DNA from 4 places in the Pseudoduganella plicata genome. Region 1 is predicted to be linked to each of the others. Evidence: predicted binding sites of a transcription regulator. Region 1 holds the regulator's gene; each other region holds the start of a gene.

Region 1 (2,199 bases):
CGGTGTTCCGCAAGCTGACGGTGGAGGAAAATATCCGCGCCGTCCTGGAAATCCAGAAGGTCGACGGCAAGGCCCTGACAAAGGCGCAGATCGACGAGCGCCTGAACAACCTGCTGGCCGACCTGCAGATCGAGAAGCTGCGCGAGAACACGGCGCTGTCGCTGTCGGGCGGCGAGCGCCGTCGCGTCGAGATCGCGCGCGCCCTGGCAACCAATCCGCGCTTCGTGTTGCTGGACGAACCGTTTGCCGGCGTCGATCCGATCGCCGTGATCGAGATCCAGCGGATCGTGCGTTTCCTGAAGGAGCGCAGTATCGGCGTGCTCATCACGGACCACAATGTACGGGAGACGCTGGGCATCTGCGACCGGGCGTACATCATCAATCAGGGCAGCGTCCTGGCGTCGGGCCGGCCGGACGATATCATTGCCGACGAATCCGTGCGGCGCGTGTATCTTGGTGAACACTTCCGTATGTGACCGCACATGAAACAGTCTCTGCAACTGCGAACGTCGCAGCACCTGGCGCTGACACCACAGCTGCAGCAGTCCATCCGGCTGCTGCAGTTGTCCACGCTGGAACTGCACCAGGAACTGGAACAGCTGCTGACGGATAACCCGCTGCTGGAACGGCTCGACGATCCGCTCGACCGTTCGCTGCGGCTGCTGGCCGATGGCGCCATCGGCCAGCAGAGCGCGCCCGAGGCACCGGCCGAAGGCCCGCCCCAGCAAACCGACGCGGCGGCCCCCGCAGAGGCAGAACCGTATGACGGCGCCGACGCGGACCGCGGCCCGGAAGGCGATACCGACTGGACCGACGCGGGCCGCGGCAAGGCGCCGGACGACGACGACGCGCGGCCGCAACTGGAAGCGAGCCATTGTTCGCTGCGCGAACACCTGATGGAGCAGATGCGGGTGACGGTGCAACAGCCGCGCGACCGGGCGCTTGTCGAGCTGATCATCGACGCGCTGGACGAAAACGGCTACCTGGAAGAGAGCCTGGACGAGATCCACGGCCGCCTGCCCGAAGAGCTGGAAGTGGAAATGGAAGAGCTGCGCACGGCGCTGGCGCTGCTGCAGAGCTTCGATCCGGTGGGCGTCGGCGCCCGCAGCGCGTCCGAATGCCTGGCGCTGCAGATCCGCAAGATGCCGGGCGTGCCGCTGGTGACGCGCCGGATGGCGCTGTGCATTGTCGAGAAACACCTGGCCTGGTTTGCCCAGCGCGACTTCAACAAGCTCAAGAAGGCGCTCGATTGCGACGACGAAGACCTGCGCGAAGCACAGGCCGTCATTCGCCAGTGCAACCCCCATCCGGGCGCCGCGTATGCGTCCGACGTGTCAGACTATGTCGTACCGGATGTGATTGTGAAGAAGGGCCGCAACGGCTGGGTGGTCACGCTGAACAACGACGTGATGCCGCGCCTGCGCGTGAACGCGCTGTATGCCAGCCTGCTCAAACAGGGCAAGGGCGAAAGCCAGATGGGCGCGCAGCTGCAGGAAGCGAAGTGGCTGATCAAGAATATGCGCCAGCGCTTCGACACGATCCTGCGCGTCGCACAGGCCATCGTCGAGCGGCAGAAGAACTTTTTCTCGCATGGCGCGGTGGCCATGCGACCCCTTGTGTTGCGTGAAATAGCTGATACACTGGGGCTACACGAGAGTACGATCTCTCGGGTGACAACTCAGAAATATATGCTCACTCCCCATGGCATGTTTGAGTTGAAGTATTTTTTTGGCAGCCACGTCGCAACCGAAGCGGGTGGGGAAGCTTCCTCGACTGCGATCCGTGCGCTGATCGTGCAATTCACAGGAGCCGAAGACCCGAAGAACCCTTTATCCGACAGTAAGATTGCGGACATGCTGGGAGAACAGGGCATGGTGATTGCGCGACGCACTGTTGCCAAGTATCGCGAAGCCTTGAAAATCCCTCCCGTCAGCCTCCGCAAGTCCTTGTAGTGCATGGGTTCCTCTGCGCCGCCGGCTTTTTACCACGGCGGGCAACGCACGAACCTTAGAGCGACATCATCTTTAGGAGTGTGTATGAATCTCACCATCAGTGGACATCATATCGACGTAACCCCAGCCATCCGCGAATACGTGCAGAACAAGCTGGAGCGCGTGAAACGACATTTCGATCAAGTGATCGACGTTTCTGTCATCCTGACTGTAGATAACCTCACCGAGAAAGAGAAGCGCCAGAAAG
Region 2 (2,199 bases), 1.2 Mb from region 1:
GAACAGAACAGAGCACATCATGCAACTCGACCAGCCCCTCTCCGAAAAAGATTTCGACGAACTGGATCAATTCCTGCTGGGCGACCGCAGCCCGGAAGACTCGATGACGATGGACCACCTGCACGGCTACCTGACGGCCATCGCCATCGGGCCGGAAACCGTCATGCCGTCCGAATGGCTGCCGCGCGTGTGGGGCGAAGATGGCAAGCAGGCGCCGAAATTCAAGAACGGCAAGGAAGAAGAGCGCATCGTCAACCTGATCATGCGCTTCATGAACGAAGTGCTGGTGACGTTCGAAGTGGCGCCGAAGGAATTCGAGCCGCTGTTCGTCGAGCACGAACACGAGGGCCAGACGCTGATCGACGCGGAAGCGTGGTGCTGGGGCTTCTGGGAAGGGATGGAACTGCGCCCTGGCTCGTGGGACGAGATCTTCGATTCGGAGATTGGCGACCTGATGCGCCCGATCTACCTGCTGGGCGCCGACGAGATCAAGGAAGAAGAGCTGCCGGAAGTGGAAGACCCGGTCAAGGCGCACAAGCTGGCGCTGGAGATCGAGGCCAACCTGCCGGCAATCCACAAGTTCTGGGTACCGCGCAGCAAGGCGCCCGTCGGCACCGTCAAGCGCGACGAGCCGAAGGTCGGCCGCAACGACGACTGCCCTTGCGGCAGCGGCAAGAAATTCAAGAAGTGCTGCGGCGCGGAACAGTAAGCCGCGCTCGGAAACACCAATCGCCTGAAAAGGCGCCTGCCTGTGCCCGGGGCAGGCGCCTCCCCACCTCAGCCGCGCCGGCGCCGCGCCGCCACGCCGGCCAGCACCAGCCCGGCCGCCAGCATCGAGTACGTCGTCGGTTCCGGCACCGGTGTCACCGTCCAGTTCAGCCTGACCGCGGGTCCCATCCCGCAGTGGTTCGACGGCTCGCACCACTCGCTCAGCGGGATGGGGTCCTGGCTGTCGAACGCGAAGCCGGCGCTCAATAATCCGCCGTTGGAGAAGTTATCGAACGCCGTGATGGTGAACACGTACGTGCCCGCTTCCAGCCCGAACAGGCCGAAGCCGGAATCGTATTTGGTCTGCCCTGGGCCGACCCAGGGTGCGTCGTCGTTTTCCGCCAGGCGCACGTCATCGCGCCAGATGGCGACGATGGGATCGAAGTTCGTGCCGTCCTGGTAGGAATCTGTCCAGGCCAGCAGGTTGGCCGATTGCATCAGTGTGATCGTGTGGTAGACGACATCGTTGTGATAGGCGATCTGGGCCTCGAAGGAATCCGCATGCGCCAGGCACGCGGCGCTGGCGCACAGGATGGCAATGGCGGACTTGCAGAGGTGTTTCATAAGCGCTCCCGTTGTTGAGGTGGTGAATGACTGCGCAGTCACTTTTGCAACAACCGTGCCACGTCCAGGCAGCTGGTCCAAGTACTTGAAAAGTTGGGAGAATTCCTACGGCACTATCAGCCAGGCCGACACCGCTGTAAGATTTGGCGACTGTCCGGGGACCGCTTCCCACTGCCGGCCCCTCGGCACGTGTCCGGCAGGGCCAGCAGGCTGAGTTCAGCCGCGTCGGCGCCGTGCCGCCGCGCCGGCCAGCGCCAGCCCGGCCGCCAGCATCGCCCACGTGGTGGGTTCAGGCACGGGCGTCACCGCCCAGTTCAGCCGGACAAATTCGCCCGGATTGCAGACGCCGGCCGGCTCGCACCAGTTGGCCAGCACAATTGGCGTCTCGCCGTCGCGCAGGAAGCCCGCGCCCAGCGTGGTGCCCAGCGCGAAGTTGTCATAGGCGCTGATGGTAAACAGGTACGAGCCCGGTGTCAGGCCGTAGGCGATGAAGCCGGCGTCGTAGATGCCCTGCTCGCCCGGACGGATGGAGTCGTTGTCATCATTGGACGCCACCAGCACGCCTTCGCGCCACAGCGACACGATCGGATCGAAGTTGGCAGGGTCGGCGGGATCGAGTCCGTACGAATCGGTCCACGCCGTCAGGCCCCCCGATTGCTCGAGGATAAAGCTGTGGTAGATGACGTCGTTGTGGAACGAGATGTGGCTGTCGAGGAAGTCCGCGCTGGCGGTGGACGCGGCAAGCGCGCACACCGCGGCGGCGGCCAATTTGCTGAAGAGTTTCATTGCAAGCCTCCGGGTTGGGTGAAGAACAGGTTGTACTGCGCAGCCAACTCTGCAACACCCGTGCCATGCGGCCAAGTCATT
Region 3 (2,199 bases), 2.3 Mb from region 1:
GTATTATGCGGGTGCAGGATGGCGACGGGCTGCGTGCTCCACGACGACGTGCTGGCGGCATAGCGCCCAAGCACGGCGGCATCCGTTACGACACGGTCCGGCCCGAGCACGCTGCGCCATGCCGCCAGCGCGGCGTCCACCGGCGAGGCTGCAGTCGCCATTTCAGTCCCTGCCCTGGATCAGGCGGCCGGTGATGCCTGGCTCGTCGCGCAGCGGGAAGAAGTAGGGGTAAAACGAACGTTCGCCCGGCGCCGCTTCCATCTGGCCGCCGAAGCGCTCGATCTGCTCGCCCATGACCGACAGTTCCAGGCGTAGCAGCACGGCCGGCGCGGCCACCCTCGAGCACTGGCGCTCGCCACCGAAGTCGCTGAAGCCCAGCATGCGCTTGTAGAACATCACATGGCGCGGATTGACCTCGATCACGTAATCGGTGAAACCGTGGATATTGCGCGCGTAAATATAGGAGATGTGGATCAGCGCGGCAAACACCCGTTTCGTTACGTCCCGGTCGATCGCGAGGCGCGACGGCTCGCACAGGCGGCACCCCTGCGCTCGCAGCTCGTCGAGCTTGTCGCGGAAATTGTCATCGGCGGGCAGGCCCAGCTTCGCGTCGTCCAGGCACAGGGCCATCGTGCCGACCGTCGCGCCGGCCGTTTCCGCATACAGCGTGATGCGGTTCGGCACGTGTGCCGCTTCCGGGTCCACGTCGTAACCGCGCCAGCCGTACATCTTGCGCAGCAGCAGGCTGGCCGCTTCGCGCTTGCCGGCCGTGCTCGCCATACGGATATGAAAGACCTGCGTGTCGATCGGGTGCGTGTGGGCCGTTGCGATCTCGTGCTCGCGAATGACGAGGTCGCGCAGCTTCGCCGCGGCTTCGAATGAAACGATTGTGTCGTCCAGAGGATGCACAGTCACTCCTGGTGTTTGGTGGGTAATGCTCTTCAGACCGCTGTTCCGGGCGCGAAGTTCCCCAAACGTCGGACTTTTTTTCAACTTCCCCGAATCTCGGCCGCAGCAGCCGCAAGTGTTTGATTCCTAAGGGTACACAAGCCTGGCACGGTTGCTGCTGAATGGTGCTTGTCGGCACGAATAACTGCGGCCGTAACCACTATCAAGGAGTAGCACGCCATGAACATCCTCCGAAAAGGTCTTCTGGTCACGGCAGCCGCCGCGACTCTCGGTATCGCAGCAATGGGCAGCGCACGGGCGGCCACGTTTGCGTCGGCCATTCTGGACATCAACAACTTCCGTCTGCTGCACTCGACTGGCACAGCCTATGCGGCCACCGACTTCGCGACACTGACGGGGACCAACGATGCCCACGCAACGGCGTCGCTGAACGGCGTGTTTGCCAACTCGGCCGATTCGCGCCCGATCCTGTCGGGCGTCCAGCCCGACGTGGCGCACCAGTGCGTCGGCGTGCCGTGCCCGGCGCTGGGTGAGAACAACTACGCCCGCTTCGCCCCCCCGCCACCCGTTCCCGGCAACTTCGGCTACGCCGACCAGCGGCAGATCGGCTCGGCAATCACCATCGGGGCCACCCCGGCCGGGGCGCACGCCACCACCCGTGCGGACGCGTCCACGTCGCAGAACATCCAGGTGGCGTCGGGCAATTCCGATGTCGGCACGTCGACCACCTTCGCGTTCACGCTGGGCCAGTCCGACACGATGACGGTGTCGTTCGATGCGAATCCCTACACCGCAGCTTTCGTGTCGAACGGTGCCGGCGCCACGTCGAACGCGAATGCACGCCTGTCGTGGAGCATCAATATCGTGGACCTGACCACCGGCACTTCGGTGTTCAACTTCGCACCGAACGAGATCAACGGCCTGGCGTCCGTCAGCCGTACCGACGGCAGCCCTGGTTTGCTGCAGTACAACGCGGCCGGTACGGTCTTCTCGTTCCTCGCCACCACGCCGCTGCTCAACGCCGGCACGACGTACCAGATCACCATCCAGCACAACACGCTGGCCAATGCGCTGCAACAGGAAGTGCCGGAACCGGCCACGCTGGCGATCGTAGCGGCCGGGTTGCTAAGCATGTCGCTGGTCAGCCGCCGCCGCAAGTTCTGAACGTGCAGGTTGTGGGCGTTGCAATGCGGCACACAGGGGGCGCACCGTCGGAATACTTGACGGTGCGCCGCGATTGATGCGACGCAACGCCACGTCAGGTTGCCGTCGAGGTCGATAACCCCAGCC
Region 4 (2,199 bases), 220 kb from region 1:
GGTCGCGGCCTGTGCGGCCGGTGCGGCAACCGTGGCAGTCGCCGCTGGCGTGGTGGCTGCCGCGTCCTGTGCCCAGGCCGGTACGGCCGTGCCGAGTGCCATCGTTACGGCAATCCCGGCCAGCCATTTTGTTATGGTTTTTTTCATTCAGTTTTCCCCTTAGAGAGCGTCGTTACCGGTTTCGCCGGTACGGATACGGATAACCTGTTCGAGGTTGTACACGAAAATCTTGCCATCGCCGATCTTGCCCGTGCGCGCCGCGCTTTCGATCGCTTCGATGGCCTGCTCGACGATGGCGTCATCCACGGCTGCCTCGATTTTCGTCTTGGGCAGAAAATCGACGACATATTCAGCGCCACGATACAGCTCCGTGTGGCCCTTCTGCCGGCCGAAACCCTTCACTTCAGTCACGGTGATGCCCTGCACGTTAATGGCGGACAGCGCTTCGCGCACTTCGTCCAGCTTGAAGGGCTTGATGATGGCGGTAATCAGTTTCATTGCGGGCCTCGTTCAGAAGGTTTTGGAGACGGTCAGCACCACGCCGGACTTGCCCAGGTTCTTGCCGTTTGGTGCGATATAGCTTTCGGTATTCGTGTCGACGTATGCCAGCGCGACGGTGGCAACGCCGAAGTCTTTGGTGACGCCGACCTTCCAGTCGGTGTAATCGGCGCCGCCGTTATTCCTGACTTTCTGATGGCCCACGTGAAGATTCAGGATGAAACCCTGTGCCAGCTCCTGGTTGACGGAGGCGTCCAGGTATTGGCTGTTCTTGCTGTCGGCGAAACCGAACAGATTGGTCAGCGAGTGGGAATATTTCAGGGTGGCTGGGCCGTAGCCCAGCTGGCCGTACAGTTCGAACGTGTTCGCGCTGGTCGGCAGCGAGTTCGACGGGTAGACGTACCCCAGGCCACCCACGTCATACGAGATGCCGGGCGCGATTTCGCCGCGCTTGCCGGCGTAGACATCCCATTCGATGCTGCCGTCGCCGCCGCCGTCTTTCACCCACTTGATGGTGGAAAGCCAGGTGCCGGCATAAAAACCTGTCGGGTTGTTGACCCAGTCGGCGCCGCCCTGCAGCGCGGGTTTCAGTCGTGTCTGCGAAATCCCGCGGTAACGGTAATCGCTGGTAACGGCCGCATTAAAGCTGATCTCATTGTCCGGTTTCGCCGCAGGCGCCGCGGCGACTTCCTGCGCGCCGGCATGGCCTGCAGCGACGCTTGCGGACAGGATGACAGCCAGTGACAGGTGCTTGCTCGGGTGTTTCATGGCGATTTCCTTTTGAGTGAACTTTTATTGCGGTTTAAAATCCAGGTGATCGTCAAAGCTTCCCCCTTCCTAAGCAGAATGCGTGCCAGCAAATGTTGTTGGATCGATAGCCGTCAGGAGGGTGGAATGCCGACCCTTTCGCACCAAATAATCTCTGGCGCCGCACTACACTGGTGCGGTCGAGACCCCATCACCTGGAGCCCATCGTGGACATGAACAATTTCTTCAACGACCTGCAAAACAAAATCAATCACGTGATCCAGAATTCTCCCGCCAAGGACATCGAGAAGAACGTCAAATCGATGATGACGCAGGGCTTTGCGCGCCTGGATCTCGTCACCCGCGAGGAATTCGACATCCAGGCGCAGGTGCTGGCCAAGACCCGTGCGCGCCTGGAACTGCTGGAAACGCGCCTGGCCGAGCTGGAAGCAAAGATGGCTGCCGAGAAGACGCCGCTGTAAGTCCCGGCCGCCTTTGCGGCCGCGCAAAACCCGGCCTGCGGGACGCTCTAGCATTTGAGGATCGTGTTCGCAGCGGGGTTTCCATGAGTCTGGCCGTCCTGAGGAGTCGCGCGCTGGCGGGCATGGAGGCGCCGCAGGTCAGTGTGGAAATCCACCTCGCCAACGGCCTGCCTGCGTTCAACATCGTCGGGCTGGCCGATACGGAAGTGAAAGAGTCGCGCGAGCGCGTGCGTGCCGCGATCCTGAACGCGGGCTTCGACATGCCGCACCATCGCATTACCGTCAATCTCGCGCCCGCCGATCTGCCCAAGGAATCCGGCCGCTTCGATCTGCCGATTGCCATTGGCATCCTGGCCGCTTCCGGCCAGATTCCCACGCCGCCGCTGTCTCTTTACGAATTCGCCGGTGAACTGTCCCTGACGGGCGAACTGCGCCCCATCCGCGGCGCCCTGGCCATGACCTTTGCGATGCA

What was found. The regulator sigma-54, encoded in region 1, starts transcription at its own class of promoters, with help from an activator protein. The targets are predictions, from matches to a motif close to TGGCANGNAANCTGCTTT.
Region 2: E1742_RS24005 (DVUA0089 family protein) is a predicted target of sigma-54. The motif match lies at 1,376-1,393, and genes of this name have one in related genera.
Region 3: E1742_RS02855 (EDSAP-1 family PEP-CTERM protein) is a predicted target of sigma-54. The motif match lies at 1,053-1,070, and genes of this name have one in related genera.
Region 4: E1742_RS19965 (TorF family putative porin) is a predicted target of sigma-54. The motif match lies at 1,337-1,354, and genes of this name have one in related genera.

What each region holds. Positions count from the first base shown of each region.
Region 1 is NZ_CP038026.1:4,297,604-4,299,802, forward strand. Features, by position in the region: gene lptB (LPS export ABC transporter ATP-binding protein) at 1-476, shown strand, start outside; gene E1742_RS18930 (RNA polymerase factor sigma-54) at 483-1,952, shown strand; gene hpf (ribosome hibernation-promoting factor, HPF/YfiA family) at 2,037-2,199, shown strand, end outside.
Region 2 is NZ_CP038026.1:5,449,039-5,451,237, reverse strand. Features, by position in the region: gene E1742_RS24010 (UPF0149 family protein) at 20-709, shown strand; gene E1742_RS24005 (DVUA0089 family protein) at 778-1,332, opposite strand; gene E1742_RS26470 (DVUA0089 family protein) at 1,549-2,118, opposite strand.
Region 3 is NZ_CP038026.1:679,649-681,847, reverse strand. Features, by position in the region: gene E1742_RS02865 (FAD-binding oxidoreductase) at 1-161, opposite strand, end outside; gene E1742_RS02860 (N-acyl amino acid synthase FeeM domain-containing protein) at 163-909, opposite strand; gene E1742_RS02855 (EDSAP-1 family PEP-CTERM protein) at 1,129-2,073, shown strand.
Region 4 is NZ_CP038026.1:4,522,288-4,524,486, reverse strand. Features, by position in the region: gene E1742_RS19975 (ammonium transporter) at 1-147, opposite strand, end outside; gene E1742_RS19970 (P-II family nitrogen regulator) at 160-498, opposite strand; gene E1742_RS19965 (TorF family putative porin) at 511-1,266, opposite strand; gene E1742_RS19960 (accessory factor UbiK family protein) at 1,473-1,727, shown strand; gene E1742_RS19955 (YifB family Mg chelatase-like AAA ATPase) at 1,811-2,199, shown strand, end outside.